DNA from 4 places in the Salinivibrio sp. KP-1 genome. Region 4 is predicted to be linked to each of the others. Evidence: predicted binding sites of a transcription regulator. Region 4 holds the regulator's gene; each other region holds the start of a gene.
What was found. The regulator MetJ, encoded in region 4, represses methionine synthesis genes. The targets are predictions, from matches to a motif close to TTAGACNTNTANANGTCTAA.

Region 1: metH (methionine synthase) is a predicted target of MetJ. The motif match lies at 5,843-5,862, and genes of this name have one in related genera.
Region 2: metN (methionine ABC transporter ATP-binding protein MetN) is a predicted target of MetJ. The motif match lies at 4,136-4,155, and genes of this name have one in related genera.
Region 3: metK (methionine adenosyltransferase) is a predicted target of MetJ. The motif match lies at 2,388-2,407, and genes of this name have one in related genera.

Annotation. Positions count from the first base shown of each region.
Region 1 covers NZ_LAQR01000002.1:1,238-9,348, reverse strand. The annotation lists gene WN56_RS04465 (alanine--glyoxylate aminotransferase family protein) at 1-152, opposite strand, end outside; lysine riboswitch at 416-603, shown strand; gene lysC (lysine-sensitive aspartokinase 3) at 701-2,089, shown strand; gene metH (methionine synthase) at 2,128-5,787, opposite strand; gene WN56_RS04450 (sodium:proton antiporter) at 5,971-7,263, shown strand; gene metA (homoserine O-succinyltransferase) at 7,301-8,111, opposite strand, start outside.
Region 2 covers NZ_LAQR01000001.1:821,754-829,864, reverse strand. The annotation lists gene WN56_RS03710 (TonB-dependent receptor domain-containing protein) at 1-163, opposite strand, end outside; gene WN56_RS03705 (LysR family transcriptional regulator) at 294-1,232, opposite strand; gene metQ (methionine ABC transporter substrate-binding lipoprotein MetQ) at 1,445-2,260, opposite strand; gene WN56_RS03695 (methionine ABC transporter permease) at 2,307-2,993, opposite strand; gene metN (methionine ABC transporter ATP-binding protein MetN) at 2,983-4,017, opposite strand; gene WN56_RS03685 (LysE family translocator) at 4,265-4,903, shown strand; gene WN56_RS03680 (amidohydrolase) at 4,911-6,053, opposite strand; gene pta (phosphate acetyltransferase) at 6,180-8,111, opposite strand, start outside.
Region 3 covers NZ_LAQR01000041.1:9,936-18,046, reverse strand. The annotation lists gene WN56_RS11125 (ligand-gated channel protein) at 1-1,205, opposite strand, end outside; gene WN56_RS11120 (LysR family transcriptional regulator) at 1,378-2,304, shown strand; gene metK (methionine adenosyltransferase) at 2,479-3,633, shown strand; gene WN56_RS11110 (SprT family zinc-dependent metalloprotease) at 3,705-4,247, shown strand; gene rsmE (16S rRNA (uracil(1498)-N(3))-methyltransferase) at 4,346-5,077, shown strand; gene gshB (glutathione synthase) at 5,096-6,040, shown strand; gene WN56_RS11095 (YqgE/AlgH family protein) at 6,128-6,694, shown strand; gene ruvX (Holliday junction resolvase RuvX) at 6,691-7,119, shown strand; gene WN56_RS11085 (type IV pilus twitching motility protein PilT) at 7,104-8,111, opposite strand, start outside.
Region 4 covers NZ_LAQR01000036.1:117,069-125,179, reverse strand. The annotation lists gene WN56_RS09345 (bifunctional aspartate kinase/homoserine dehydrogenase II) at 1-205, opposite strand, end outside; gene metB (cystathionine gamma-synthase) at 267-1,433, opposite strand; gene metJ (met regulon transcriptional regulator MetJ) at 1,620-1,937, shown strand; gene WN56_RS09330 (malic enzyme-like NAD(P)-binding protein) at 2,033-3,286, opposite strand; gene rpmE (50S ribosomal protein L31) at 3,541-3,756, opposite strand; gene priA (primosomal protein N') at 3,973-6,174, shown strand; partial or broken gene cytR (DNA-binding transcriptional regulator CytR) at 6,344-7,354, shown strand; gene WN56_RS09310 (SPOR domain-containing protein) at 7,427-7,984, shown strand.

The sequences.
Region 1 (8,111 bases), on a different contig from region 4:
TCCATCATGCCAATGAATAAGGGGTCAAGATGCCCCAATGTCGGCTTGCTCAATGATTGCAGCACCGACGGGTAAATGTCAGAGGGCCCTGGCCCCATCAATGTGCGAGCGACGGGTTGAAAAGACTGAATATCGGAAATTGCACGAGCCATCACGAATCCTTGTTGTTGGTACCGAGGCTCACCGTTATAGCATATTTTTTCGCCATCCCCCTAGCCTCTGGCACATGAACTGTGTGATCGCTAGCGGCGATTTATGTTTCTTTTCAGTGCCGATAGGGCGCGATGGCCTCCTTTTCCTCAGTCAAAGCGGGGGCTGGGAAGTGCTCCCCCATCAAGAGCAAAAACACGGTTGACACCCTGCGACCACACCCGTAATGTTAAAACTGTTCATGCGGTCACCAACCCATGACTGAACATGCAGAAGAGGTGCATTTCTCAGGCAGTTATCAGGCGGAGCCCCACTCCTAAGCGTGATAACCAGGGGAGACAATGCCGAGGTGGCGTAAGATCGGGGTCGATACGCTGCCGGCCTTGAAGGCTGAATCCTTCAGGCTGTCACTTGTCATCCATATGGACAGACAGGTGGAGCGCTTCTGGCAGAATGCCTGCCGTTTGCTCTTCCTACCTTGTCGCGGTATTTATCGCGGTCACGATGTGACTTCTGATGTTCCCCACTGACTTTTGAATATATTGAATCAATGAGCACGAGCTCAAAAGGGGAAAAGGACGTGAACCCGTTACCATCAATTTCAGTCGCTAAGTTTGGCGGCACCAGTGTCGGGACGCTAGAGGCGATGCAGCAAAGCGCCGCGGTTATCGAGCAAAACCCGCAAACCCGTTTAATCGTGATCAGTGCGTGCGCCGGAGTGACCAATCATTTAGTCGCGCTCGCAAAAGGGATCAGCGACCCTGACGTGCGCCAAGCCAAGTTGGACGCCATTAATGCCATTCACCAAGCAATATTGCAGCAACTTCCTGATTGCCAAAACACGCAAGCAGCCGTCGAACACTGGCATCTCGCCATTGCCGAGTATGCCGAAAAAGCGGCCATCATTCCTGACACAGCGCTAACGGATGCGTTAGTTGCCTGCGGCGAGCTGATCTCAACCCATATTTTCACCCATTTGCTCAACAGCCGAGGTATAACCGCTTTGAGAGTAGATGCGCGTGAATTGCTGCGCACCGACAGCCAGTTTGGCTGTGCCCAGCCTGACCCACAACAGACGCGAACACAGTGCCACGACCAATTGCTTCCGCATTTAGCCACACATCGAGTGGTCACCCAAGGGTTTATCGGCGCGGATGCCCACGGACAAACCACCACCTTAGGCCGTGGTGGTAGCGACTACAGTGCAGCACTGTTCGCCGAAGCCGTAGACGCAGAGAGTTTGGCCATTTGGACCGATGTGCCCGGGATTTATACCACCGACCCGCGGATTGCCGAACAAGCGCGCCCAATCAGTGAGATTAGTTTTAGCGAAGCCTCAGAAATGGCCACGTTTGGTGCCAAAATCCTGCACCCGTCCACCTTACTGCCTGCAGTGCGCCAACATATACCAGTGTTTGTCGGGGCCGCGAGAGCGCCTGAGCAAGGCGGCACCTGGATCCGCGAGCAAGCGCGCTCGGCACCGCTGTTTCGTGCCGTCGCCTTACGACGAAACCAAACCATGGTGACACTAACCAGCTTAAACATGTTCCATGCATATGGTTTTTTGGCCAAAGTCTTTGAGGTTTTGGCACGATTTGAAATCTCGGTGGACTTGATCACCACCTCGGAGGTCAGTGTCGCTTTAACCCTTGATCAAACCAACACTCAGGGCGACGCGCCGCAGCTGCCACAAGCGGCTATCGCCGAGCTGACCCAGTTATGTCATGTCGAGATCTGCGAGAACCTGGCGGTGGTAGCGCTGATTGGCAATGATATGAATCATACTGCTGGCGCAACAGCACCAGTTTTCAGTGCCTTAGCACAACATAAACTACGCATGATTTGCTACGGTGCCAGCAACCACAATGTATGTGTTGTGGTTGAAGATGACGATGCCACCCAGGTGGTGCAGCGGTTACACGCGGACTTATTTGAATAATAAAAAAGCCAGCACAGCCAATGTGCTGGCTTCTTTCGTTAGCCGTTTAAGTTCGGCCCGAGCCATTTCTCCGCTTCTTCGCTGCTCCACCCTTTGCGTGCTGCGTAGCTGTCTCGCTGATCGTTTTGGATCTTCGCCACCGCAAAGTAACGTGACTCAGGGTGGGAAAAATACCAACCTGAGACCGACGCCCCCGGCCACATGGCATAGCTTTCGGTAAGCGTCATCCCCGTATGCGCTTCTACCGACAGCAATTGCCAAATTTTGTCTTTCTCACTGTGTTCAGGACAGGCGGCATAACCCGGCGCTGGCCGGATCCCTTGGTATTGCTCGCGGATCAGCGCATCGTTATCGAGCGTCTCATCGGGCGCATAGCCCCACAAGGTAATCCGAATTTGCTGATGGAGGTACTCTGCAAAGGCTTCTGCGAGTCTATCGGCGACCGCCTGGATCATGATCGCGTTATAATCATCCCCTTTCGCTTTGTATTCTTCCGCCAAGGCATATTCGCCAATACCACCTGTCACCGCAAATGCGCCAATCCAATCCGGCTGGCCACTGCTTTTTGGCGCAATAAAGTCCGACAAGCAATAGTTGGCACCACGTGGCTTTTTCGTTTGCTGACGCAAGTGGTTCAATATGGTGCTCACCGTTTGTCGTGACGAGTCGGTATACACTTCAATATCATCCTCAACGCTGTTGGCAGGAAAAAGGCCACACACTCCCTTCGCGGCGACCAAGCCTTCTGCCTTGAAACGATCGAGCCAAGCATTGGCGTCTTGATACAAACGGCGCGCTTCCTCACCCACTAGTTCGTGATCCAAAATCGCCGGGAATTTGCCACTGAGTGACCACGTCATAAAGAAGGGTGTCCAGTCGATATACTGACGTAAGGTCGCTATCGAGACATCATCGTAAACATGCACGCCCGGCTTCAACGGCTGCGGAGGAGCATAGTTTGCCCAGTCCGTTTGCCACTTATTGTCCCGCGCCTGCTCAAGGGTGACGGGAGCGGTTCGAGGCGTTTTGCGTTGATGTTGCTCACGCACCGCCGCATAGTCTTTGGCTAAACGGGCCACAAAATCCGGCCGCTGAGTCTGTGACAGCAACGATGAGCACACCCCCACGGCACGTGACGCGTTGGGCACATAGACCACGGGCGCATGGTAATGCTGTTCAATCTTCACCGCGGTATGGGCTTTGGACGTGGTCGCGCCGCCAATAAGCAAAGGAATATCAAACCCTTGGCGCTCCATCTCTTTCGCCACGTTCACCATTTCATCTAACGATGGGGTAATCAGGCCTGATAAACCAATAATATCGACGTTTTCCTCACGCGCCACCGACAGGATTTTATCGGTCGGCACCATCACGCCGAGATCAATAATCTCGAAGTTATTACATTGCAGCACCACGCCAACAATGTTTTTGCCAATGTCATGCACATCCCCTTTGACCGTGGCGAGCAAGATCTTGCCATTGGTCTGTCCTTGCTGCTTTTCAGCATTGATGTAGGGCTCAAGGTAAGCCACCGCCTGCTTCATCACCCGTGCCGACTTCACCACTTGTGGTAGGAACATCTTGCCTTCACCAAATAAGTCCCCGACCACGTTCATGCCTGCCATCAGTGGGCCTTCAATCACTTCTAGAGGTTTACTTGCCGCGGCGCGAGCCAGCTCGGTGTCTTCAACAATAAACTCTGTAATGCCTTTGACCAGTGCATGTTCCAACCGCTTTTCCACCGGCCAACTGCGCCACTCCGCAGTTTCCGCGACCTCGTTCTCCCCACTATCGCGATAGCTGTCGGCGATCTCCAATAAACGCTCCGTGGCGCCATCATCTTTGTTGAGCACCACATCTTCTACTGCCAGGCGCAAAGACTCGGCTAAATCATCATAGATGGCTAACTGACCGGCGTTGACGATCCCCATGTCCATGCCATTTTTGATGCAGTGATACAAAAACACCGCATGAATGGCCTCGCGGACTGGGTTGTTGCCTCGAAACGAAAACGACACATTGGAGACGCCGCCCGAGATCATGGCATGCGGCAGGGTTTGTTTAATGTCAGCCACGGCGTTGATGAAATCGACTGCGTAGTTATTGTGCTCATCAATGCCGGTAGCAACCGCAAAGATATTGGGATCGAAGATAATATCTTCCGGTGGAAAGCCGACTTGCTCGACCAGAAGATGATAAGCGCGCGTACAGATTTCCACTTTCCGCGCTTGAGTATCGGCTTGACCTTGTTCGTCAAACGCCATCACGATCACCGCCGCGCCATAGCGACGGACTAAACGTGCTTGGTGCAGAAAAGCCTCTTCTCCTTCTTTGAGCGAAATAGAATTGACGATGCCTTTCCCTTGAATGCACTTTAGGCCAGCTTCAATCACTTCCCATTTGGAGGAGTCAATCATCACAGGCACACGGGCAATATCCGGCTCGGCCGCGCAAAGATTGAGGAATCGCACCATGGCCTTTTCGGCATCCAACATGCCTTCATCCATATTGATATCGATGATTTGGGCGCCGTTTTCCACTTGCTGCAATGCCACTTCCAGCGCTTCGTCGTATTGCTCTTCAACGATTAAGCGTTTAAAGCGTGCTGAGCCAGTCACATTGGTGCGCTCACCCACGTTAACGAACAAGCTATCGGCATTAATGGTCAGGGGCTCGAGCCCAGATAAGCGACAGGCCACAGGGTGGTCAGGCAGAGAGCGTGGCGCATGTTTTTTCACCGCGTCGCTAATCGCTTGAATATGTTCAGGCGTGGTACCACAACAACCACCGACCAAGTTGATAAAGCCTGACGCCGCCCACTCATCAATGTGTGTCGCCATCTCTTCGGGAGAAAGGTCATACTCACCAAACGCGTTGGGCAACCCCGCATTGGGGTGGACGGAGACAAAGCCCTCACAAATGTCGCTCAGCTCTTTGACATACTGGCGCAATTCAGCCGGCCCCAGTGCGCAGTTTAAGCCAAACGACAGTGGCTCAACATGGCGCAGCGAGTGATAAAAGGCGGCGGTCGTTTGTCCGGATAAGGTGCGTCCAGACGCATCAGTGATGGTGCCGGAGATCATAATGGGTAAGCGAAACCCACGGGCATCAAAGACCTTTTCAACCGCAAACGCACAGGCTTTGGCATTCAAGGTATCAAAAATGGTCTCCAACATGATGATATCAACCCCACCCTCAATGAGTGCTTCGGTGGACTCGGCGTACACGTCGACTAACTGATCAAAGCTGACATTGCGAAACCCAGGGTCATTCACATCTGGTGAGATTGAGCACGTTCGGTTGGTCGGCCCCAACACACCCGCGACAAAACGGGGTTTATCTGGCGTTTTCGCCGTCCACGCATCAGCGACCTCACGCGCAAGCCGGGCTGCCGCTAAGTTGATTTCCGCACTCAGCGCCTGCATGTCGTAATCGGCCATCGCAATTTGGGTGGCGTTAAAGGTGTTAGTTTCAATAATGTCCGCGCCCGCGGCCAGATAATCACTGTGTAGCGAAGCGATCTTATCAGGCTGAGTCAGCACCAAGAGATCATTGTTGCCTTTCACATCACAATGCCAATCTTTAAAACGTTGGCCACGATAATCGGCCTCATTGAGCCCTAACCCCTGAATCATGGTGCCCATGCCACCATCGATCACTAGAATACGGTCGCGCAGTTGCTGTGTCAGTCGGTCCATACTATTACGCTTATCATCTTCCTCGTTGCAGTCATTTCATCCTACCACAGCGAAAATGGAAATCTAGACGTCTATAAATAACAATTTATTTTGATCTATTTCAATTCAGCTGTTCGTTTTGACAACGATTTCTATTAATATTTTGACACATTTTTTCATTCCCTCGTTGTACTAGGAAGCGGCATGTCAACTTACGCAATCCTCAGCTTTATGGCTGCTGCAGCCATCTTTATCGCTTTTATTAATAGTAAAATCAGTCGAGTACAAACCACCATCGCCATTACCGCTAGCTCGCTCCTACTGTCTTTGTTGATAGTGATCGCTGGTCAATACCAAGCCATTCCACTCAAAACCATGGCCGAGCAAATACTGACAGATATCCACTTCGATACCTTTTTGCTCAAAGGCGTCCTCGGCTTTTTGCTCTTCGCGGGGGGAATTGGTGTCAAGCTTCCCTCTTTCTCCGACCAAAAGTGGGAGATCACGACCCTGGTGATCGGCGGGCTATTGGTCTCTGTGTTTTTAATCGGCACCGGTATCTGGGGCGTGTTTCAGCTGATCGGTATTCCTTTCGATTATCTCTACTGCCTGCTATTTGGCGCGCTGATCTCGCCGACCGATCCCATTGCTGTTCTCGCCATTGTGAAAAAACTGCAAGCACCGATGCGGATCACGACACAAATAGAGGGAGAGTCGCTATTTAATGATGGCGTGGGTATCGTGATCTTTGTGACTCTTTTTACTCTGGCCTTTGGCAACAACAACCCGACGGTGGGCGGTACCATTGCCTTGTTTTTACAAGAAGCCGTTGGCGGGATTTTATATGGCCTGGTGCTTGGCTATCTTTTCCATCGCTTGATTTGTGCCACCAACGATCACTCGATGGAATTGCTATTAACGCTGGCTATCCCCAGCGCTGGCTATGTCCTGGCCGATATGCTGCATGTCTCTGGCCCGCTGGCAATGGTGGTTGCCGGGATTATGATTGGCAACTGGACCCGCTTTATTGGCTTTTCTAAAGAAAGTGAAGATCACCTCGACCACTTCTGGGAACTGGTCGATGAATTTCTTAACAGCCTACTCTTTCTCCTCATCGGGGTTAGCTTGCTGCAAATCAGTTTCCATAAAGAAGACTGGATCATTATGGCGGCGGTGGTGCCTATTGTGCTTCTCGCCCGGTTTATTAGCGTGAAAGTGTGTTACCTCGGCTTTAAGCGCTTTCGAACCTATAACCCTTGGGCAGTACGTATATTAAGCTGGGGAGGCTTACGCGGAGGGCTTGCGTTGGCCATGGCAATGGCCGTGCCCGCTGGCATCATGGTGGTGCCGGAAAAAAATATCGATGTTCGCGAGCTGATCCTCATCATGACCTATGCGGTGGTGGTGTTCTCCATTTTGGTGCAAGGCTCAACCATGACAGGCATGGTTGATAAAGCAAACGCAGCACAAGACGAAATGGATAAACATCAAAGCTAACCGAGTCCCTAACCCAAAAGCGCCCGCGGGCGCTTTTTTATTCATCAAGAGTAAAGTTAGACGCGGAAAAGGCATCCAAGTCAAAGGGCGTTTGCTGGTAAACACAATAGTTTAGCCAGTTGGCAAACAGTAAATGCCCATGGCTGCGCCAACTCACATACGGTGGCTGCGAAGGATCGTCATCTGGGTAATAGTTAAGGGGGACCGCGGGCTCCATGCCTTCTTCTAAATCCCGATGGTATTCATGATGCAGGGTATGAGAATCATACTCAGGATGACCGGTGACAAACACATTGCGCTTATCTTTCGTCGCCGCCAGATAGGTACCCGCTTCATTGGACGTGGCTAAAATATCGAGGTCGGTATGTTCGGCCAGATAACTCGGAGAAAAATCCGCATAGCGTGAGTGGGGCGCTAAGAAGCTATCATCAAAGCCGCGTAATAGCGGGTGTTTGCATAACTCAGCATTAATGTGGTGACGGTAAACCCCTGACAACTTCTCTTTGCGGGTTTTCTTGGGTAAATCATACAGCAACTTTAACCCTGCTTGCGCGGCCCAACAAATATATAAGGTTGAGGTAACGTGCTTATGCGCCCAATTCATCACATCTTGAAGGTGCTCCCAATATATCACGTCCTCAAACTGCACCAGTCCTAACGGTGCCCCCGTCACGATCAGACCATCAAAGTTGCGCGTTCGTACAGTCTCAAATTGACGATAGAAGGTATCAAGATGCTCGGTAGGCGTATTTTTGCTTGGTCGATTATCTATCCGCAGTAACTCCACATCCACTTGCAAGGGACTGTTAGAAAGCAGACGCATAAATTGCGTTTCGGTCTCGATTTTT
Region 2 (8,111 bases), on a different contig from region 4:
CAGGGGCTGACAGGGTGGACTGTTCATAACCAGTGGCGGTAATAACCATGGTTTCACTGGACGTCGAGGCCTCAGAGCGTGGCGTATCAGCCAAAGAAACCAGCGGGATTGTTGAGGTTAACCCTACCGCAAAACGATAAATAAAAGGATTGGTTTTAAACATATTGGGCAGCTAACAGTTTGGTAATTAATAATCGTTATCAATTAAATACTCATTAGCAAATGCTTTCAATCAATACCTTATTCGTAGAACAAAAACCAACTATGCGCTATTTGCAATATGGTCCTTTGAGTCAGGAGTAAGTAGTAGTGCTATCGAATAGCTCATCAAATAGCTCACGGATCCAGACACACATAGGGTCATCGTGAAAGCGTTTGTGCCAGCATAGATAGACTTTCGAAAAATGTAACTGCAAGAGTTCAGGGACTTCTCGAGTGATAAGCCTTTCGTCGTGACAGGCTGCTTGTGCAAAAGGGGTAGGCAAATGGAAAATGATATCGGTTTGAGCAGCAATGTTTGGCGCAGAGCTGAAGTTAGTGATTTGTATAGGTGTGGAGAGGCGTCGCTTTTTATTCGCTAACCCCAACTCAATAAATTTGTGCTCAAGCGATAGTGTCTTTTCACCTTGTAATGAAATTTGTCCAAAATTGCACTGACTTAAGTTTTCTGCCGTCAATGTCATATTTGCTAAGGGATGATTGCGGTTCATCAGTAAACGAAAATCTCGTTGTGCAACGGCTTTTCGGTGAATACTTTGCTCAGATGTCGGTGGCTCGTGTGACGATAAAGAAAAGTGGATATCACCCGCAGCAAGCTTTTCAAAATGCTGCTGTGGCGAGGTGTCTATGCTGACAATGAGGTTAGGCGCTCTCTCGCGAATAGCGGCAACGACGTCTGGCATCAATGTGTTGATTTGTGGTTGTAATCCGTAAAAACGAACGGTGCCTGCTACCTTCTCAGGTTCAAATGAGTTCTTATGCGAAAGCTTCTCTAAATTAATGATTAAAGAAGAGATATCTTGCTTAATATCTTCGGCTTTGGGAGTGAGGGCAAAGCCAAAACTTGTACGCACCAAGAGCTCGTCATCGAAAAAAATCCGCATTTTTTGTAGTGCTCGGCTGACAGATGATTGACTGGTATTAAGTAGAAGTGCGGTATTGGACACATGCTTTTCCTCGAGTAAGTACTTGAGAATATAAAGAGATGTCACATCGATGTTGGGTATTTGCATAGTAGGGTATTTAATCAGTGATGCCAGTCATTGAAGCCGTAATGTTGGAATCAACATACCAGAATCTTGTATAAGATGAACAGCACCCCTCCTATTCAAGTATGTAGGGTCTGTTTTTTGGGGAGAGTTACATTTTGATACCTCTCACCACTAAAAAAAGCCCGCGCTTTTCAGCACGGGCTTAATCATTTCAGTATGTTACGCGTAGTGGCTTACCAGCCTTTTACCACGGCGCCGTCAAAGATTTCCATCGCGGCGTTGTAAACCGCGTCGGTTTGGTAGGCTTTAACGAAGGTTTTGACGTTTTCAGCGTCGACGTTGTCTTTGCGCGCCACAATCAGGTTCACGTAGGGTGACTCTTTGTCTTCAACAAAGATGCCGTCTTTGTTTGGCGTCAGGCCCACGCCGGCGGCAAAGGTGTTGTTGATGATAGCCAAGTCTACATCTTCTAACGAGCGAGGCAGTTGTGGGGTTTCTAGCTCGATGATTTCTACGTTTTTCGGGTTCTCAACGATATCCAGTTTGGTGGCGTTGATGCCTGCACCTTCTTTGAGCTTGATGATGCCTTGCTGCTCAAGCAATACCAGTGAACGGCCCAGGTTCGATGGGTTGTTTGGTACCGCAATTTTACCGCCTTCTGGTAGATCCTCGACGCTATCTAGCTTGTAAGAATACGCTGCAATCGGATACACAAAGGTGTTGCCGGCAATCGCAAATTCATAACCACGGTCTTTGATTTGTGCGTCTAAGTACGGTTTATGCTGGAAAGCATTCACGTCGACCGAACCATCGTCCAGTGCCGCGTTTGGCGAGACGTAATCGGTAAAGGTCACTAGCTCTACATCAAGACCGAGCTTTTTCGCTTCTTTCACCGCATGTTCAGCTACTTGTGCCTCTTCGCCGGCCATCACGCCCACGGTGATGCTGTTATTATCGGTTGCGGCTTGTTCTTTCTCACCGCAGCCAGTCAGCACCAAAGTTGAGGCAAGGCCAAGGGTGGCGAGTAGCGTTTTAATGGTGGTTTTCATTGTCTGTCTCCCTGTTTGGAACATATTCGTCATTATTGTGTTTGATTTAGCGGTGATCGGCGCGTCGCACCAAGTAATCACCAAAAGATTGAATCGCTTGTACTAAGACCACCAGCATCACAACGGTGATCAGCATGACGGTGGTATCAAAGCGTTGATAGCCATAGCGGATGCCCACATCCCCAAGGCCACCACCGCCGACGGCACCGGCCATGGCTGAGTAGCTCACCAAGGTGACCAAGGTAATGGTGGCGCCATTGATGATGCCCGGCAGTGCTTCAGGTATCAGCACTTTACAAATAATTTGGAGCGGGTTCGCGCCCATCGCTTTGGCCGCTTCCTCTAGCCCAGCCGGTAACTCGAGTAACGCCCCTTCAACCAAGCGGGCAATAAATGGAATCGCGCCGACGGTAAGCGGCACAATCGCCGCTGCGGTACCGATTGAGGTGCCAACCACCATGCGGGTAAAGGGGATAATCGCCACCAGCAAGATAATAAAGGGGATGGAGCGACCAATGTTCACTATTGCGCCAAGCACCTGGTTAACTTGTGGCTGACCCAGCAAACCACCGGGTTTGGTCACATGCAGTAGCACGCCCAATGGGATGCCAATCACAAACCCCATGATCCCGGAGGCAAACACCATGTACAGGGTTTGGCCAGTGGCTTCGAGGAGCAAGTTGATAAGGGCGCTGTTTTCATTGACCCAGTGAGTGAGTTGATCAATCAACATAGCCGAGTACCTCCGTGTTGACATGGTGCTTGTTGAGGTAAGTGATGGCGTTTTCAACCGCCTCTTTTGGACCCATGATTTCCGCAAGGAGTAGGCCGAATTTCACGCCGCCGGCGTAGTCGATATCTGAGCTTAAAATGCTGATGTCGATATCAAACAGACGCGAGATCTGGCTGATTAATGGGTCATCGACCGTTGCGCCGGTAAACTCGAGGCGCACCAAGGGGTAACTGCCTTCGAAGTATTCTTGTTGTAAGCGCTGGGCAAAATCATGCGGCACTGACAAGTCGAGGGTTGAACGAATAAATTGTTTGGCCAAGTCGGATTTGGGGTGCGCAAAAATCTCGCCCACCGGACCGGACTCGACGAGCTCGCCATCGCCAATAATAGCGACGTCGTCACAGATACGTTTGACCACGTCCATTTCGTGGGTGATCAGCAAAATGGTGAGGTTGAGCTTTTGGTTGATGGTTTGCAGCAGCGACAGAATGGATTGCGTGGTGGCGGGATCCAGTGCGCTGGTGGCTTCATCACAAAGCAAGACATTAGGGCTTGGTGCCAATGCACGGGCAATGGCGACACGTTGTTTTTGTCCGCCACTGAGGCTGGCAGGATACACATCACGCTTATCGGCCAAGCCGACCAGATCGAGCAGTTCGCTCACGCGTGTTTCAATCTCATCGCGGCTCGAGCCACTTAGCTCAAGCGGCAGGGCGATGTTGTCGAACACGGTGCGTGACGAGAGCAGATTAAAGTGTTGGAAAATCATCCCGATTTTACGGCGCGCTTGGGTCAACTGGCGGCTGGGTAGCGCAGTGAGGTTAGTGCCACCCACTTTGACTGAGCCGCTGGTTGGGCGCTCGAGCAGGTTAACCATCCGGATCAGGGTACTTTTCCCTGCACCGGAGGCACCGATCACACCAAATACTTTCCCCTTGGGAATAAATAAGTTGATGTTATTAAGGGCATGAATTCGGCGTTCCCCGAGTTCGAATACCTTGTTGAGGTTGGTTATCTCAATCATCACATGTCCTTGGCGAATAATTTGATCACAGCAGACTCACTCAGCGGCTTGTGCCACATTCTTGCTGTCGCTCTGGTTATTGATGCTATGAGTTAGTCAAAATTAAGTCAATGGATATTTTTACTTCTGGACGTCTAAATGGCAATAAGTCCAATCGCTTGGTTATAAACTCAACAGTAGGCTTGATCTCAAACGATAAAGGGCGTTTACTAGAAGCCCCTGTAGTGCTTTGTTCTGATTACGCTTTATGCCAACTGCTTTGATTGATACCACCATGCTTTCCTTGTTCATCCCGACCTTTTTTCTGGTGTCCGTGACACCTGGGATGTGTATGACCCTCTCGATGACGCTGGGAATGACCATCGGGGTTAAGCGTAGCCTGCATATGATGTGGGGTGAGTTAATTGGCGTGGGGCTAGTAGCGATTGCCTCGGTGATCGGGGTGGCGGCAATGATGCTTAACTATCCGTCAATCTTTCAGGTGTTCAAATACGTCGGTGGTGCCTATCTGGCGTTTCTTGGGGTACAAATGTGGCGATCTCGCGGGAAAATGGCCATTCCTGAGGATGATGACGCTAGCCCCAGTGAAGCATCAGCGTGGTCATTAGCGACCCAAGGGTTTGTCACCGCAATTGCCAACCCCAAAGGCTGGGCGTTTATGATTTCGCTGTTGCCGCCATTTATTAATCCTAAATTGGCGCTGCCTAGCCAGTTAAGTGTGCTGGTGTTGATTATTCTGCTGACTGAATTTAGCTGCTTGATGCTCTACGCCAGCGGTGGTCGCACGTTGCGTCGATTTTTGCAGCAAAGAGGCAACGTGCAACTGCTCAACCGGGTCGCCGGCACCTTGATGGTGGGTGTTGGCGTTTGGCTGGCGCTGGGGTAGGACGTGATTAGCCTGTGATGCAGCCGTGATGCTCAGCGACCAACGCGGTAAAGAGCGCTTTGGCGGTGGGGAGAATCGCATCTGGGAAATCATAATCAGGGTTGTGCAGCTGTGGATGATGCTCACCGCTGCCAATGCCAAATAACGCCCCTGGCCAACGAGCAAGAAATTCGGCCACATCTTCCGACCAACGCATGGGCTCGGTGAGCCTGTGAACCGCTAACCCTAACGACTGCGCGGCATTGACCACATGCTGCGTATGGTGTGTGCTGTTCTCGGCCGCGATAAAGGGTTCATGCCAGCTAACATTGACCGTTAATCCTGCCCGAGCCGCGAGCGTGTTTACTTTGTCGACTAAGTCGGCCTTCATGGCGTGAAAGCAGGCGTTGTCATCACTGCGCAAGGTAGCCATCACGGTCGCCTGGCCGGGTGCGACGCCGTAGGCGGGCTCTCCTAACTGGGCGTGAACCAAGGTAACGAGGCTGTTGGCGTCTGGGTAGGCGTCGGGCAGTTGTGTCAGGGTATGCATCACGCCTGTCATCGCACTGGCGGGGCTGATCCCACGCTCTGGGTAGGCGGCATGAGAAGTTTTTCCGTACAGCTCAATAGCGACCCCGGTTGATGCGCAGGCAAAGGTGCCGGGGCGCACCACGATTTGATGCTGATTAAAGCCGGGGAGATTGTGAAAGGCGTAGACGTTATCAATCTGCACGTTGGCAATCTCGGGGGACTCGCACATACGCGCTGCGCCTTCGCCGGTTTCTTCGGCAGGCTGAAAGGCGAGCAGCACAGTGCCACGAGCGGGCGGAATGTGGCTAAGCTCGGCGGCGACGGCCAGCAACGCCGCGGTATGACCATCGTGGCCACAGGCATGCATCACGCCTGGGTGCTGGGAGCAGTAAGCCTGTGATCCACGCTCTTCAATCGGCAGCGCATCGAAATCGGCACGTAGCAAGGTGGTGGGCCCTGGTGCCGCGCCTTGAATGGTAACCAGGATCCCGTGATCACCGATATCAGTGGCAGGGTGAAAGCCAAATTGCCGCAATTGGGCGGCGATGGTGCGGGCGGTGAGGGCTTCGTGATTAGAAAGCTCAGGGGTTTGGTGCAGGGTATGCCGTAGTGTGACGGGATCGAATTCGTTAGCCATCATCGACTCCAAAACCAGAATGGATACGCCATGCTAGATCGCGTTGGCATGTCACGTTGTGAACGCAAACGCAAAAAAGCCAGCAACAGGTGCTGGCTTTGGTTTTATCCCGACAGGGCGTGGTGAAAATTACACTTGGCCGTTGTCTTCCGCTTGTTTCGCTTGGATAGCGGTCAGGGCCACTGTGTAAACAATGTCGTCTACCAGTGCGCCACGCGACAAGTCGTTCACCGGCTTGCGCATGCCTTGCAGCATTGGACCGATAGACACCAGCTCAGCAGAACGTTGTACCGCTTTGTAAGTGGTGTTACCTGTGTTCAAGTCTGGGAAGACAAACACGGTCGCTTTACCGGCAACCGGTGAATCCGGTGCTTTCGACTTAGCCACGTTTTCCATGATTGCTGCGTCGTACTGCAGTGGGCCATCAATCACGAGATCAGGGCGCTTCTCTTTGGCAAGACGGGTCGCTTCGCGAACTTTATCCACGTCAGCCCCTTTGCCTGAGCTACCGGTCGAGTAAGAGATCATCGCCACGCGCGGCTCAATACCGAATGCTGCGGCAGAATCGGCGGATTGAATTGCAATTTCAGCCAGTTGTTCCGCGTTTGGATCCGGGTTGATCGCACAGTCACCGTAAACCAGCACTTGCTCAGGCAGCAGCATGAAGAAGACCGACGACACCAAAGAGGCGTTCGGCGCTGTCTTGATGATCTGCAGCGGTGGGCGAATGGTGTTAGCCGTGGTGTGCACGGCACCAGAAACCAAACCGTCCACTTCGTTGGCTTCTAGCATCATGGTACCCAGTACCACTGTGTCTTCCAGGTGCTCTTGCGCAATCACTTCGGTGATGCCTTTGCTCTTACGCAGCTCAACCAAGCGGGCAACATATTTGTCACGCGCTTTCACTGGGTCAATGATTTCAACGCCTGCGCCCAGGGTTACGCCCTGTTGATCGGCAACACGTTTAATTTCTTCTGGGTTACCCAAAAGCACACACTCAGCAATTTTACGCTCGGCACAGATAGCGGCGGCTTTGATGGTGCGTGGCTCGTCACCTTCTGGCAGCACAATGCGTTTGGCGGCTTTACGCGCAAACTCGGTGAGCTGATAACGGAAGGCCGGTGGGCTGAGGCGACGCTCGCGGTTAGAGCCAGAGCTTAGTGACTCAATCCAGTTACCATCAATGTGGCTGGCTACATGGTCGTTCACAAACTCAACGCGCTCTTTGTCGTCAGCCGGAACTTCGAGGCTGAAGCTTTGCAGGTTGAGTGAGGTTTGCCAGGTGTTACCTGCGGTGGTGAACACCGGTAGGCCCGTTTCAAAGGCACGATCACACAGTGCTTTGAGCTGATCAGGGATAGAGTAACCACCGGTCAGCAGCAGTGCACCGATTTCTACGCCGTTCATCGCTGCCAAGCAGGCCGCGACAATCACGTCTGGACGGTCTGCCGAGGTCACCAGCAGTGAGCCAGGACGGAAGTGCTCAACCATGTTAGGAATAGAGCGTGCGCAGAAAGTAATGCTCTTGATACGGCGTGAGTGAATTTCACCTTCGTTGATGATGGTGGCATTCAAGTGCTTGGCCATATCGCTGGCGCGGGTGGCAATTAAGTCGATTTTCCACGGCACACAACCCAGTACACGGATTGGGCTCGAGTTGAAGATCTGCATCACTTCAACGTTAGTTGGACGCGCGCCGTCTGCATCGTCAAAGATTTCTGACAGATCAGGGCGGGTGCGGCCAGCATCATCCACAGGCGCATTGAGCTTGTTGATGATCACGCCAGAGATATTGCCGTTTTTGCTGCCACCAAAGTTGGTGCACGCAAACTCGATACGCTCTTTTAGCTGGGCTGGGTTGTCGGTACCTGGTGTGGTGACAAAGACAATCTCTGCATCCAGCGTCTTGGCGATCTCGTAGTTGATTTGGTTGGCAAACGGGTGGTTACGCGTGGTGACCAAGCCTTCAACCAGCGCCACTTCGGTGTTTTGGGTGGCGCGTGTGAAGCGTGCAAGCACTTCTTCAAGCAGCACGTCTTCTTGATCGGAGCGCAGCAGATC
Region 3 (8,111 bases), on a different contig from region 4:
ACACGTGGGCTGGCGTGGTAGTCGTAGTTTTCATCATGATCGACACGTAACCCGAGGGTCAGACTAAATGGCTCAATCACACGCCACTCATCTTCGACAAATAAAGCCGCTTGTGTATTATCAATCTCAGTTTGGCTCGACGCTTTATTGGAGGTAAAGTCCTCCAACTTCGCTTTGTTCACTGAGCCACCGACCGTCAAAGTGTGTGTTTCAAAATCACGAATGAGACGGGTTTTAAACTCGGTGTTCTTAATCGTCATTTCACGACTTTTATTGCGGCTTTGCTCGTACTGTAAGTGTGAATCTGACCAGCCCCACGTCCAATGCCCTTCATGCCCAAGGGCGATTGATTGCCGTCGATATTCATTGTTGCTGTTTTCACATTGGTTGCGTCGACACTGGCTATCATCCGTGGGAACGGTTTTGCCTATGTGGCCATTTCGCTCTTGCGAACTCGCGCCCAAGTCCAAGGTCCACTGTTGAAAATCGCTGGCATCATAAGTCAACGAGGTAGAAAGACTACGTAAAGATTTGTCCTCGTAACCAGAGAGAATATCGTCTTCTTGGCGTTGAACGTTTTGACCCGATACCGTCATCCCTAGCTTATCGCTTAAGGCGCCAGAAAGGTAAAAATTGGCGCTTTGTTCATCGCCTGATGCGCGTTTTTCTTGAAGTAAGGTGCTTAATTGCACGTTGCCATGCCATTCATGTTGTTCACGACGAGTAATAATATTAATCACCCCACCGATGGCATCTGAGCCATACAAGGTCGACATCGGCCCCCGAATCACCTCGATACGCTCAATCGCTTGAAGGGGGGGCAACCAGCCTTGTTCAATACCCGGGCCATCGCTATTCGGACGTGTTTCTCGGCTCGTCATACGCTTTCCGTCCACCAGCATCAAGGTATACTTGGAGCCCATTCCACGAATGCTGATATCCTTGGTGTCACCGCCCCCTGTAACCACGACACCAGGAATACGCTTTAATGCGTCCGTGACATCACGATAATAACGATCTTCAAGTTGGTCACGGCTAATCACACTGATACTCGCTGGCGCCTTTGCCGTGGCTTGTTCAAACCCTGAGGCAGTGATCACCATGGTTTCCGTGTTTTGATCGCCTGCTTCTGCCGCATGAATGGCACTCACAGGCATACCGGCTAATACCATCCCGAGCACAACGGGACGAAGACAACTGGACATAATCAACTCCATTTTGTGATAATAGTTATCATTTGTTCATTGAGAATTATTCACATAGATGCACAGACGCCTAGCCCCATAAAGGGAACATCTCGTTCCATTTATAGAACGAGATGATTTCTCTCCTTCTGGACAGCCGACGTGACGTCTTACTGGCGTTAAAAGGACAGTTATGCAGGATTTTTCTTCGATCCGTTCGTTTGCGGCTTTGTGTCATCATCAAAGCCTTACCGCTGCCGCCAAGGCATTGGGCCAACCCAAGTCAACGGTGAGTCGTCGCTTGGCTCAACTGGAGGCCGACCTAGGCCAGCCTCTAACGCAAAGACAAGGCAATAGACTGGTCTTAACAAAAGCGGGGGCGATATTTGCGCGATACTGCCATCAAATTCTTGAGTTAGCAGAAAAAAGCGAAGAGGCAATACAAGATTTAAATAATCATCTTCAAGGGGCGATAGAAGTGATTTGCCACCCCGGAATGATGCGCGGCTGGGCGGGTCCATTGATCAGTACTTTTCTCGCTGAGCACCCTCGAGTATCCATCACATTGACGAGTGAAGTCAGCGCACAACGTATTCAGTCGGCCGATCTTATCATCTGGGCAGGAGACATCATGCTGCCGGTCAATTGTCGCTCATATCAGCTCGGCCATTGGCAATATGGTATTTACGCTGCGCCAGATTATGTCAGCCAATATGGCCCGTTTACACACCCTAGCATGCTCGATGAACACCCTTGGCTCGATGTATTTGCCCTTCGCCGACAAGGATTGACGCTCTATGACCAAGACAACACCTATCACTTAAGCGCCATGCCTAGCCGCTTTAATTGCGACATGATAGCGATTCAGTTAGATGCCATCGCAGATGGGCAGGGCGTTGGATTGCTGCCGATTTGGAGCGCCACTGGCTATCAACACCATCATCCTGATAGAATCACGCGGTGTTTGCCCCAATGGGCCTCAGCGCCGGTTCCGTTGCGTCTTTACTGCAGCGCTGGCCGTCTTCCTCTGCGTGTCGAATCACTGGTGCACTGGCTGCAAGAAGCGGTTCCCTCACCTTGGTGTTCACTGAATCCGCAGCAAGCATGCCATGAGGTGTAAGCGTGCCTCAGCCAATTTTGCTATACCTTAAAGACACACCCATATGCATCAACTGACTTGCGTTTATCACAATTACGAATAAAATAGACGTCTAGAAGTTAAAACATCTGAGATGATCGGCGATGCCCTTTGTTACGTATCGCCAATCTCCTTGATAACCAATGAGAGTGTCACATGGCGAAGCACCTGTTTACCTCAGAGTCCGTCTCTGAAGGCCATCCTGATAAAATCGCAGATCAGATTTCTGATGCTGTTTTGGATGCCATCCTTGAGCAAGACCCCAAAGCACGCGTTGCCTGCGAAACCTATGTTAAAACTGGCATGGTAATGGTAGGCGGGGAAGTGACGACCTCGGCATGGGTCGATATCGAAGAGCTCACCCGTCAAACCGTTCAAGATATTGGTTATGTCCACTCTGATATGGGCTTTGATGCCAACTCTTGTGCAGTATTGAACACCATTGGTAAACAGTCGCCCGACATTAATCAAGGGGTTGACCGCGCCGATCCGAAAGATCAAGGGGCCGGGGACCAAGGGATCATGTTTGGCTTTGCCACCAACGAAACCAATGTGCTGATGCCTGCCCCCATCACCTATTCACACCGTTTGGTCGAGCGTCAGGCGCAAGTACGTAAAAACGGCACGTTAGACTGGTTACGCCCAGATGCGAAAAGCCAAGTCACCTTTGCGTATGACAACGGTAAAATTGCGGGTATTGATGCCGTCGTGCTCTCAACACAGCATTGCGACAGTATTTCAACCGACGATCTGCGCGAAGCGGTGATGGAAGAAATCATCAAGCCAGTATTGCCGGCACAATGGCTGACCAAAGACACCAAGTATTTCATTAACCCAACGGGCCGCTTTGTGATTGGCGGACCGATGGGCGATTGTGGTTTAACAGGCCGTAAAATCATTGTCGACACCTATGGCGGTGCAGCCCGTCACGGTGGCGGAGCTTTCTCGGGTAAAGACCCCTCAAAAGTGGATCGCTCTGCCGCGTATGCCGCGCGTTACGTGGCCAAAAACATTGTCGCCGCAGGGCTTGCTGACCGTTGTGAAATCCAGTTGTCTTACGCGATTGGCGTTGCGGAACCCACTTCTATCATGGTGGAGACCTTCGGTACCGAAAAAGTGGCCCCAGAAGTGATCACTAAAGCGGTTCGTGAACACTTCGACTTACGCCCGTATGGTTTGCAAGAAATGCTGGATTTATTACAACCCATCTATAAGCAAACGGCTGCATATGGCCACTTTGGTCGCGACATCTTCCCCTGGGAGAAAACCGACAAAGCAGCGCTATTGCGCGACTTTGCCAAGCTCGGGTGATCTCCACGTACTCATTGCTTGTAAGGGAAGCTTCGGCTTCCCTTTTTGATCGCCACTAGGATCGCCACACTATGTCTTCTGCTTCTGACGCATTCGCCTTTGACAAGACCGCTTGGTCACCTGATGCATTACAGCAAGCGGCTAACACGCGTGTTTACCAGTGTATTGATGCGGCTAATCGTCAATTAGGCACCCAGCTACACTATCCTGCGATTGGCTTCACACTACGGGGTCAATCCGCTGGCACCGCGCACCCCACGCAATGGCGTGTTAGGTTTAACCCGATCCTTTTACAGCAGGCACCAGAGACCTTTTTCGACGAAGTGATCCCTCATGAGGTCTGTCATTTGGTTACCTTTGCGCTATACGGTCGGGTAAAACCACATGGTCCTGAGTGGCGTTCGCTAATGACCCAGGTATTTAACGCCCCTGCCAATACCACCCACCAGCTTGATATCAGTGCCGTGCAAGGCAAAACCTTCGCGTACCAGTGTGAGTGTGGCCCTGTTGCCTTATCCATTCGCCGCCACAATAAAATACAGCGCGGACAAGCCACCTATCGCTGCAACCGCTGTAAACAGCCACTAGTGAGAAACCTTGACGCCTTAGAATAATTTGTTTTTTCACCACTCGACCCCATATTAGTGACAAAGCCTATCGCCCCCGTAGCCATGTTACACTGAGGGCGAGATGACCATGGAAAACGAGCACAATGCGAATTCCTCGAATTTATCACCCAACGCCCTTGCCATCGCAAGGCGATGTGACACTGAGTGGCGAAGCTGCCAACCACCTCGGTCGCGTCCTACGTATGCAACCTGAACAACCGATTTTGCTCTTTGATGGCAGTGGTGCGCAGTTTCCCGCTATGCTGACGGAAGTCAGTAAAAAGCAGGTTGTCGCGACCATTACCGCTTGCGAATCACACAGTGTCGAGTCACCGCTTGACTTTGAACTCGGCCAAGTGATTTCACGTGGTGAGAAAATGGAGTTTACCATTCAAAAATCGGTCGAATTAGGCGTGAATACCATCACTCCCCTTTTATCGGCTCGATGCGGAGTGAAACTCAATGCTGAGCGACTCGAGAAAAAACGCCAACAATGGCAAAAAATCGCGATTGGCGCCTGTGAGCAAAGCGGCCGTAATGTGGTGCCCACCATTAACCCGGTGATCAATCTAGACACATGGTGCCAGCAGGCGTTTGATGGCTTAAAACTGAACCTTCATCCGCGTGCCCCCTACTCTATCAATACGCTGCCCGACGCCCCCGACAAGCTACGCTTGCTCATTGGCCCAGAGGGCGGATTGTCTGATGACGAGATTGCAATGACACGCGAACACGGCTTTGAAGAGATCCTACTCGGCCCACGCGTGTTGCGAACAGAAACCGCGGCGCTCACCGCCATCACGGCCCTTCAAGTCCGTTTTGGCGATTTGGGTTAACCGGCAAACAGGAGAAACATGATGAAAATAGGTGTTGTGATGGACCCCATCGAGGCCATCAGTGTGAAAAAAGACTCCACGTTTGCCATGATGCTGGCAGCACAAAAACGCGGCTGGGAAGTGCATTATATCTTGATGGAAGATATGTCAATGCAGCAGGGTGAACCATACGCTCGCACCCACAGTGTGACTGTGATGGATAACCCTGACCATTGGTACCAAATCGACCAAACCCAAACCCTCGCATTGCGAGAATTTGATGCCATATTGATGCGCAAAGATCCGCCGTTTGATACGGAATACATCTACGCAACCTACATGTTAGAGCGGGCTGAGGAAGCGGGTGTATTGATTGTTAACAAGCCGCAAAGTTTGCGTGACTGCAATGAAAAGCTTTATACCGCGTGGTTCCCAGAGCATACGCCGACCACTTTGGTGACCCGTCGTGCCGACGAAATTAAAGCATTCCAAGCCGAACACGGCGATGTGATTTTAAAACCACTCGATGGCATGGGCGGCGCGTCTATCTTTCGAGTCAAACAAGGCGATCCAAACCTGTCGGTGATTATTGAAACCCTGACCGAGCATGGCCAACGTTTTTGCATGGCACAAACTTTCGTCCCTGACATCAGCAACGGTGACAAGCGCATCTTAATTGTTGATGGCGAACCGGTTCCCTACTGTTTAGCCCGTATCCCGGCCGACGGTGAAACGCGCGGTAACTTGGCTGCTGGCGGCCGTGGCGAAGCGCGTCCTTTATCAGAGACTGATTGGACAATCGCACGCGCGATCGCTCCGACATTGAAAGAGAAAGGGCTGATATTCGTAGGGCTCGACGTGATTGGCGACAAGCTAACAGAAATCAACGTCACCAGTCCGACCTGTATTCGCGAGATTGACGCCGCGTATGACATTTCAATTGGTGACATCTTGATGGAGGCGATCGCCAGACGCTGCGCCTAATTTGAGGAGGCGCAGCGCCTCCTTCATTATCTAAAACATCAATCTTCGCGCATACTCAAGGTACGCGCACCAACAGGAGACGGCGATATGGATCTGAAAAATCATTTTTTAATCGCGATGCCCAGTATGGCTGATAGCCGTTTTCAGCATGGTGTCATTTATGTCTGTGAGCATAGCCATGATGGGGCAATGGGACTGATGATTAACCACCCCATTAATTTGTCTGTCGGCAAAATGCTGGATCAAATTGACGTCGAGCGCCAGCTCCCCCTTTCAAGCACCACAGAGAGCTTGTCTCAACCTGTGTTGTTTGGTGGTCCTGTCTCCGAAGACAGAGGCTTTGTGCTGCATCCTGCAACCTGTGAGTATGGCACCAGTATTCCCCTGTCTGATCAGCTATCGGTCACGACCTCAAAAGATATTCTCTCGATTCTCGGCACCGAGCAACAGCCAGAGCAATTTCTGGTCGCGCTGGGCTATGCAGGCTGGGAGCCGGGACAGCTCGAGCAGGAACTGGCCGACAATAGCTGGCTAACACTGGAAGCCGATCCCAAGGTCATTTTTGATACCCCCGTTCACCAACGTTGGCAAAAAGCGCTCGATCAGCTCGGCATTGACGCCGCAAACCTCTCATCACAAGTAGGACATGCATGAACGCACAAACCATTATTGGATTTGATTACGGCGTCAAAAGCATTGGCGTTGCCATCGGCCAGTCGCTAACTGGCACCGCTCGCCCTTTGTGTGCCTTAAAAGCCCGAGACGGGATCCCAAATTGGGATGACATTGAAGCCATACTCAAAGACTGGCAACCCGATTATCTGGTGGTAGGCTTGCCGCTTGATTTACACGGTCAACCTTTAGAGACCATCACGCCAAGGGCAAAGAAGTTTGCCAACCGCCTGCATGGACGTTTCGGCTACCCAGTTGAGCTGCACGATGAACGCCTATCTACCCGTGAAGCGCGTGCGGATCTGTTTTCCCGCGGCGGGTATAAGGCGCTAGGAAAAGGCGCCGTCGACGCCCAATCTGCGGTGGTGATTATCGAAAGCTGGTTTGAGCGTCAATACACAGATTGAGTGGACGTTATCGCCTCCTGCGGCGCAATCACGCCTTGGTTCTCTAGCTGTGCCATCGCTTGCGCCATGGTCTGCATGCCATGCGCGGTGCCGGTTTGCATCATGGAGGTGATTTGCGCCACTCTATCCTCTCGGATCAAGTTACAAATCGCTGACGTCACCGTCATGATTTCATAAGCGGCAACACGCTGGCCTTGGACACTTTTGACAAGCTGCTGAGAGATCACCGCCCGCAGTGAAGCAGACAGCATTGAACGTACCAAGGGTTTATCACTGCCCGGAAAAACGTCAATGATACGATCCACACTTTTAGCAGCGCTGACGGTATGCAAGGTCGCAAACACCAAATGCCCGGTTTCTGCCGCGGTTAATGCCAAGCTGATGGTTTCTAAATCACGTAGCTCACCCACCAATATCACATCTGGGTCTTCACGCAGCGCGGAGCGCAATGCCTGCTGAAAAGACTGCGTGTCACGCTTGACCTCTCGCTGGTTCACCAAACTTTGCTCGGACGGGTGGATAAACTCAATCGGATCTTCGATTGTCAGAATATGCTTTTGCTGGTGGTGATTTATCTGCGCGATCATGGCCGCCAATGTGGTCGATTTCCCCGAGCCTGTCGGCCCAGTCACCAACACCAATCCTTGGTGTAACAAAGCCAGCTCACTGAAAAGTGGCGGCGCGGATAAATCCTCTAACCTTGGGACAGCCGTTGGCACCACACGAAAAACCGCCGCACAGCCATGTTGCTGATGGAACGCATTAACACGAAAACGCGCCACCGAGGCCAGCTCAAAGGAAAAGTCGATTTCCCATTCATTGTCAAAACTATGCTGCTGCTCAGGGCTCATCACCGCCAGTACCAATTGCCGTACAGCTTGGTGGCTAAGCGGTGGCAGACTAAGCTTGCGCATATCGCCATCTACCCGCACCATAGGCGACACCCCCGCAGAAAGATGTAGATCTGACGCGCGATGCTTTACACTTAACGC
Region 4 (8,111 bases):
CCTTGTCTAACTGTGCTAACCACATGATCAGCTGGTTAGTGGTTTTTCCTGCCGCGGACACCACGATTAAGTCTTGCTGGCTCGCATGCGCGGTCAATACATCGACCACGCGACGATAGCAATCAGGGCTCGCAAGGCTACTGCCACCAAACTTGTGCAATTGGCGTGGTGACTCGGGGGACGTTTCCGTCGGTTGCGCATGCATGGCAAGGTCTCTCTTAATGTCTATCGATCTCGGTAAAGGGGCGCGCACTGAAGCGCAGCCTCTATGGGGTGCCACCCTCTAAACGGGCAAAGGCGTTCGCCAAATCGGCAACCAAATCTTGCGCATCTTCTAATCCAATGGAAAAACGCAACAAGGTCGGTGCGATGCCCGCCTCCGCTTGCGCGGCGTCACTCATGGCTCTGTGTGTCATCGAACCAGGGTGCGTCACTAAGCTTTCTACCCCCCCGAGAGACTCGGCGAGGGCAAATAACGTGAGGCCATCAATAAATCGCGCCACACCGGCTTGGTCTGTATCCAATTCTAAGCTCAGCATGCTACCAAACCCCGCTTGCTGGCGCGCAGCAATTTGGTGGCCAGGGTGAGAGGCCAACCCGGGGTAGTAGATTTTCCGCACTGCCGACACCGTTTGCAGGTAGCTAAGTACCACTTCAGTGTTGTGTTGGTGTTGTTTAACGCGTGCACCCAATGTGCGCAACCCTCGCAGTGTCATATAACTGTCAAATGCATTGCCCGTCGCCCCTAAGCAATTTCCCCACCAAGCCAATGTCTCGGCAAGTTCACTGGTCGCGGCGATCACCGCGCCACCGACAATATCAGAATGGCCATTAATAAATTTGGTGGTCGAATGCACCACCATATCCGCGCCCAGCGCAAAAGGCGTTTGCAAAGCTGGCGATAAAAACGTGTTGTCGACCACCACCCAAGCCCCCACTTGATGGGCTTTTTGGCATATTTCTGCGATATCGACCACGCGTAAGAGTGGATTGGATGGGGTTTCCACCAGCACGAGCTTGGGCTGTTTAGCCAATGCCTGGTCCAACGCATCATGGTCCGATTGATCGACAAAACTTACCTGCCAGATCCCTTGTTTGGCACGCGATTCGAGCAAGCGATAGGTGCCGCCATAACAATCATGTGGGGCGACAATATGCTCGCCAGCCTCCAACAGAGATAGCACCAAGTTTATCGCCGACATCCCGCAGTTGGTCACCACCGCACCTGCGCCCCCTTCTAAGTCAGTCAGCGCTTGTTCGAGCTGCGCACGCGTTGGGTTGCCGCCTCGCGCGTAGTCGTAAGTAGGCACATCACCCAGTGCCGGAAAACGGTAATTGGTCGATAAGTACAGGGGAGGCACCACCGCATGGTGCTGGGTGTCAGTCCCAATCCCGGTCCGAACGGCGATAGTGTCGGTTTTTTTCTCAGTCATGATCTATCCTTGCTAGTCTGGTTTGCGCATGGTGGGCGTGATCCAGGTTTCATACTGCCACCTTACCCTGCGCTTTTTGGGACGTCAACACTTCTAGACGTCTATACTCCTTTGCATGTGGCGGTTAATATAGCTAAAATCTCCGCAGCATCATTCTGGGTATTCCATAATCAAGATAGGTGAGACATGGCGCAGTGGAACGGCGACTACATTAATCCGTATGCCGAACATGGTAAAAAGAAAGAGCAGGTAAAGAAGATCACCGTCTCTATCCCATTAAAAGTACTAAAAATTCTTACCGACGAGCGTACTCGTCGTCAGGTGCAAAACCTACGTCATGCGACCAACAGTGAGTTGTTGTGTGAGGCATTTCTTCATGCCTACACCGGCCAACCACTACCAACCGATGACGATATCCGTAAGGATAAACCCGACAGCATTCCCGCTGAAGCACGTCGGATCATGGAAGAACTTGGTATCGAGTTCGACGATAGCGAATACTAAAAAAACCCGCCGATTGGCGGGTTTTCTGTATTGATAGGTGCTCAGTACAGCCTTCTCAGGCTCTATTCCACCGCGCTTTTCCTAACGCTCAAGCATTACGCCTTGTCGAGCATATAGTTTTCTGGCATCTCGATACGAGCCACGCCGGTTTCCACGGCGGCCAGCGCTACCGCGCGGGCGACCTTAGGTAATAAACGCGCGTCCATTGGCTTGGGAATAATGTAATCAGGGCCAAAGCTTAGCGAAGACAAACCGGCGGCGTCTAATACCGTTTGTGGGACAGGCTCTTTGGCTAGGCTGCGAATGGCTTCTACCGCTGCCAACTTCATCGCATCGTTAATTTCACTGGCACGTACATCCAATGCGCCACGGAAAATAAACGGGAAGCAGAGCACGTTATTGACCTGATTCGGGTAATCCGACCGCCCGGTTCCCATGATCAGATCATCGCGTACTTGATGCGCCACATCCGGATGGATTTCAGGATCTGGGTTCGAGCAGGCAAATACCACGGGTTTATCTGCCATCAGCTTCAAGGCGTCGGGTGAGAGCAAGTCTGGACCGGAGACGCCAACGAACATATCCGCGCCCTCAATCACATCTTCGAGGGTACGCTTATCCGTGTTATTGGCAAACAGCTGCTTGTATTTGTTGATGTCGTCACGACGCGTATGGATCACGCCTTTACGATCCAACATATAGATTTTTTCCCGCTGAGCGCCACATTTTATTAATAGCTCCATACAGGCAACAGCCGCTGCGCCTGCGCCCATGCACACCACCGTCGCCTCGCGGATATCTTTGCCTTGCAGCTCAAGCGCGTTAAGCATGCCGGCAGCGGTGACGATGGCCGTGCCGTGTTGATCATCATGAAATACAGGCACTTCGCAACGTGCAATTAATTGTTTTTCAATCTCAAAACAATCTGGGGCTTTGATATCTTCGAGATTGATACCGCCAAAGGTATCCGCGATGTTCGCCACGGTATCCACGAATTCATCGATAGTACGGTGTTTGACTTCAATGTCGATCGAGTCCAAGCCAGCAAAACGCTTGAACAATAAAGCTTTACCTTCCATAACAGGCTTAGAAGCCATGGGGCCTAAATTTCCTAGCCCCAAAATCGCGGTGCCGTTTGAGACCACCGCCACCATGTTGCCTTTACCCGTATAGCGGTAAACCGCATCCGCATCTTGCGCTATCTCACGCACAGGCTCAGCAACGCCAGGACTATACGCCAACGCGAGATCCGCGGCCGAGTCAGCAGGTTTGCTCAATTCAACAGAAATTTTTCCGGGAGTAGGGTATGCATGATAATCCAGCGCTTGCTGGCGTTTATCGTCCGACATCTAGTGTTCCTAATTATTATCGTGAAGGGGAAACTAATATCGACAGGGAAGCGTCACCGATATTAGTCAGACACTCTACAAACCACACAGGGAAGGTTTGTATAATAAAAAAGATGGTAACGCAGGGAGCAAACGTCCACCAGTACTAACAGCGCATTCGCGATGATGCTCGGACCTGTTGTCCGATGACAGGGACGATACGATCAAAAAAGGGACGCTGATGCGTCCCTTCTCTGTATTCGGTCAATAGCGGCTTATTTTTTGCTGCTAAGGGCACCGAAACGCTTCTTAAAGCGGTCAACACGGCCACCGGTATCAAGGATACGCTGCTTACCAGTGTAGAATGGGTGGCACTTGTCACACACGTCTAGGTAAATGTCTTTGCCTAGGGTTGTGCTGAACGCGAATTCGTTACCGCAAGAGCATTTTGCTGTGACGGCTTTGTACTCTGGATGGATACCAGCTTTCATAGGGATAACCTCATCTTAAAGGCCGTGTCGCTCTCCCGATCCTAAGCCGGGCACCACACGTCGTTAACAAACATTTTCTAAGGCGCGCAATTCTAATCAAGCGCCCTCTTTTTCGCAACTTTTTTGTGCAATCCGCGTGTCTCTTACGGTGCAACAAGGCTTTGCCAACGTGTGGCTAACCGTTACACTGACATTCCTTCTGGCCAATAAGATGTTGTGATGGAACAGTTTGCTCAGGTGGCTTTGCCTGTCCCTTTGCCGAAAACCTTTGATTACCGTATTGCTGACGATCAGCATCCGATCATCGGAGGGCGCGTCAAGGTGCCGTTTGGACGCCAGCATAAAGTTGGCATCGTTACCGGCTTGTCGCCAACGGCCAGTGTGGAAGCCAGCCAACTCAAAGCGATTGATACCGTACTCGACACGCAGCCGGTTTGGACCCCCGCGGTATACAATCTCCTGCAATGGGCGAGCCGTTTTTACCATCATCCGCTAGGAGATGCGATGGGGGCGGTGATGCCAACCTCGCTGCGTAAAGGACGCCCTGCGACATTGCAGCAACAAAAATGGTGGCAAATCACCGAGTCAGGACAAAACCAACCTCTATCAGGTCTGAGCCGCGCCCCCAAACAAGCCCGAGTGTTGCAGCTTCTCACGCACGGCCCAGCCACTCAAGCCGACTTAATCGAACAAGATATCGGCACGCCGGTGCTAAAAACGGTGGCAGAAAAAGGCTGGATCGCGCCCTACTCACCCCCTTCTCAGGCCAATGCTTGGGTAAAAAACTTTGCGGTGACCGAAGAAAAGCCGACGTTAAATCACGAGCAAGCGATGGCGGTTGCCACCCTCAATGCTGGCGATGGTTTTGCCTGCGCGCTATTAGAGGGGATCACTGGCTCAGGCAAAACCGAGGTGTATCTCAATGTGCTTGAGCCGGTGCTCGCACGTGGCCAGCAAGCGCTCATCTTGGTGCCAGAAATTGGCCTGACACCACAAACCATTCGCCGTTTTGAGCGCCGCTTTGCTGTTCCTGTGACCGTGATGCATTCAGGGCTCAGCGATACCGACCGTCTCAACGCCTGGCTGGCCGCACGGGAGAATCAAGCCGCGATAGTGATTGGCACACGCTCAGCGCTTTTTACCCCCATGGCAAAGCTTGGCATCATCATTATCGATGAGGAGCACGACCCTTCCTATAAGCAGCAAGATAGCTTTCGCTATCACGCCCGCGATCTGGCTGTCATGCGGGGGCATGAAGAACAAGTGCCGGTGATCTTGGGCTCGGCAACGCCATCACTGGAGAGCTTACACAACGCAAAAACCGGCAAATACCAGTACCTTAAGCTCACGCAACGTCCTGGTAACGCGGTCACCGCCCGGCAAGGGATACTCGATATCAAAGGCCATCACCTCGAAGCTGGCTTGTCGGCGCCGCTGATTGCTGAAATGCGTCAGCACCTGCAACAAGGTAACCAGGTGATGCTGTTTTTAAATCGCCGCGGTTATGCGCCCGCGATGATGTGTCACGAATGCGGCTGGCTAGCGAACTGCCAACGCTGTGATGCCTACTATACCCTTCATCAACAACACCAAGAGTTGCGTTGTCATCACTGTGGCCACCAAAAACGTGTGCCTCCCCAATGTGGCGACTGTGGTTCTACCCAGCTTATTAGTGTCGGTGTCGGTACCGAGCAACTCGAATCCCAGCTTGGTGAGTTGTTTCCCGAATACAATACCGTTCGCATTGATCGCGATAATACCCGGCGAAAAGGGAGCCTTGAAGGTTACTTGGCCGACATTGAAAAGGGTGAGTATCAAATTCTATTGGGCACACAAATGCTCGCCAAAGGCCATCACTTTCCTAACGTCACCCTGGTCGCCTTAGTCGATGTGGACGGGGCACTATTCAGTAATGACTTTCGTGCCCCTGAGCGTTTGGCCCAATTGATGGTACAAGTCGCCGGGCGAGCGGGCCGCGCCAGTAAGCCGGGTACCGTGTTATTACAAACCCACCATCCGGAGCACACCCTGATCCAATCTTTAGTGCATAAAGGTTATCAAGCCTTTGCCGAATCTGCGTTAAATGAACGGCGTCAGGCGTGGCTGCCGCCTTACACGTTTCTTAGTCTCTTTCGCGCCGACGGGCATGAAGAAAACAGTGTCCAGCAGTTTTTACAACAGGTGCGTCAAACGCTGGTTACCTCACCGATTCAACAGGATGAATGCCATATTATGGGGCCTATGCCCGCCGCCATGGCGAAACGCGCGGGTCGCTATCGGTGGCAACTCCTCATTCAAGCGCCCAGCCGAAAAATCATGCAGCAATGGCTCCAAGTGGCGCTCCCGGCCATCCAACAGCTCCCTCTGTCGCGTAAAGTGAGGTGGTCATTAGATGTCGAGCCGCAAGACCTTTCTTAACATTCCCTTGCAGTAAAGCGACAGCAATCACACTTTCATTGCAATAAGTGTTAGCTTGTCCGTGTTTAAATCGGACAAGGCTAGGTAGAATAAGGCCGCAATTGGCTAAGAGAACAGGTCAGACGAGCTAATAACTGTCTGATCTCACAATACAGATAACAAGAGGACTGTCATTATGGCGACAATGAAGGACGTTGCCCACATTGCCGGTGTATCCACAGCAACCGTCTCTCGCGCGCTGATGAACCCTGAGAAGGTCTCGGCCACAACCCGTAAAAAGGTTGAGCAAGCGGTCGTGGAAGCTGGCTATTCCCCTAACTCACTTGCGCGTAACCTACGCCGCAACGAGTCCAAAACCATCGTCGCGATTGTCCCAGACATCTGCGATCCTTACTTTAGTGAGATCATCCGCGGGATCGAAGAAGCGGCGATGGAGCACGGTTACCTGGTTTTGCTCGGAGATAGTGCCCAACAACACCACCGCGAAAACTCATTCGTCAACTTGGTTTTTACCAAACAGGCAGATGGCATGCTCCTACTGGGCTCCGATGTTCCCTTTGATGTCAGTAAGCCCGAGCAGAAAAATCTCCCTCCGCTTGTGATGGCGTGTGAGTATGCCCCGGATCTTGAATTGCCGACGGTGCATATCGACAACCTGACTGCCGCTTTTGAGGCGGTCAATTACCTCACCCAAGTCGGCCACACCCGTATTGCCAATATTACTGGGGTGCCGGAAACCGCACTGACGCAATTCCGCTCACAAGGTTATCAGCAGGCCCTGCAGCGCGCGGGGATTACAGTCAACCCAGCCTACAGCGTGGTGGGAGATTTCAGTTTTGCCTCTGGGGCACGGGCAATGACCAATCTATTGTCCCTCCCTGAGCCTCCCACCGCGGTATTCTGTCATTGTGATGTGATGGCCGTCGGTGCCATGCAACAAGCAAAGCGCCTAGGCATGCGCGTGCCGCAAGATATTTCGATTGTAGGGTTTGATGACATCCAATTCGCCGAATATTGCGATCCTCCCCTGACCACTGTCTCCCAACCTCGCTACGACATTGGTCGTCAGGCGATGTTAATGCTGCTCAACACCTTGCAAGGGCGTGAAGTGAATGCAGGATCACGACTTTTAGATGCCAAGTTAGTGATCCGTGAGAGCGTTGCCCCACCGTCTCGGTAGTAAGACTGGTCAGCACGAGTCGAAGCCAGTAACATGAGCGCTTTACTGGCTTTTTGAAATTGAATATTTGCTGTGGCAACTCGTGACTACGTAAAACGTGGTAAAGCACCACGTAAAAAAAATACCCGCCGCCAACCACCCAAAGCGCGTGCTCGTTTCCCATTAAAATGGGCGTTGCTTGCCGTCTGCTTGGTTGGCGCGTTTGGTTATGGCCTGTACCTATTAAGTAATACCGACGCGCCCGCGCCTAAACCGGCAACAGACGCACAGCCTCAGCCTTCCACGCAGAGCAAAAAGGCACATCTGCCTAAAAAGCCTGAAGAAAAATGGAGTTACATCGAAGAGCTGGAGAGTAAAGAGGTGGAAGTGAAGGCCAAAGCATTGCCGCAATCCACGCGTCCTTACCTGATGCAATGCGGTGCGTACCGCAGTCAAGAGCAGGCAAATGAACGTAAAGCGATCATCGCTTTTCAAGGGCTAGAAAGCCAAATCAAGATAAGCCAAGGAGAAAAAGGCACCTGGTACCGGGTGGTATTGGGTCCTTACCCACGCAAGCGTCAAGCAGAGCGTGACCGTAATATGCTCCGCCGCGCTGGAGTTGAGCCTTGTGCTATTTGGTACTGGGAATAACAGCGCCGCGTTTTATCGGCTGGGCCAAGTCTATTCCTTGCCCAGCCTTGATTGAAATCCTTCCTTCTCCCCTTGAAAAGTGAGCGGCAAAGCCCAACCTCTTACATTAATCACCCACCTGGTGTAC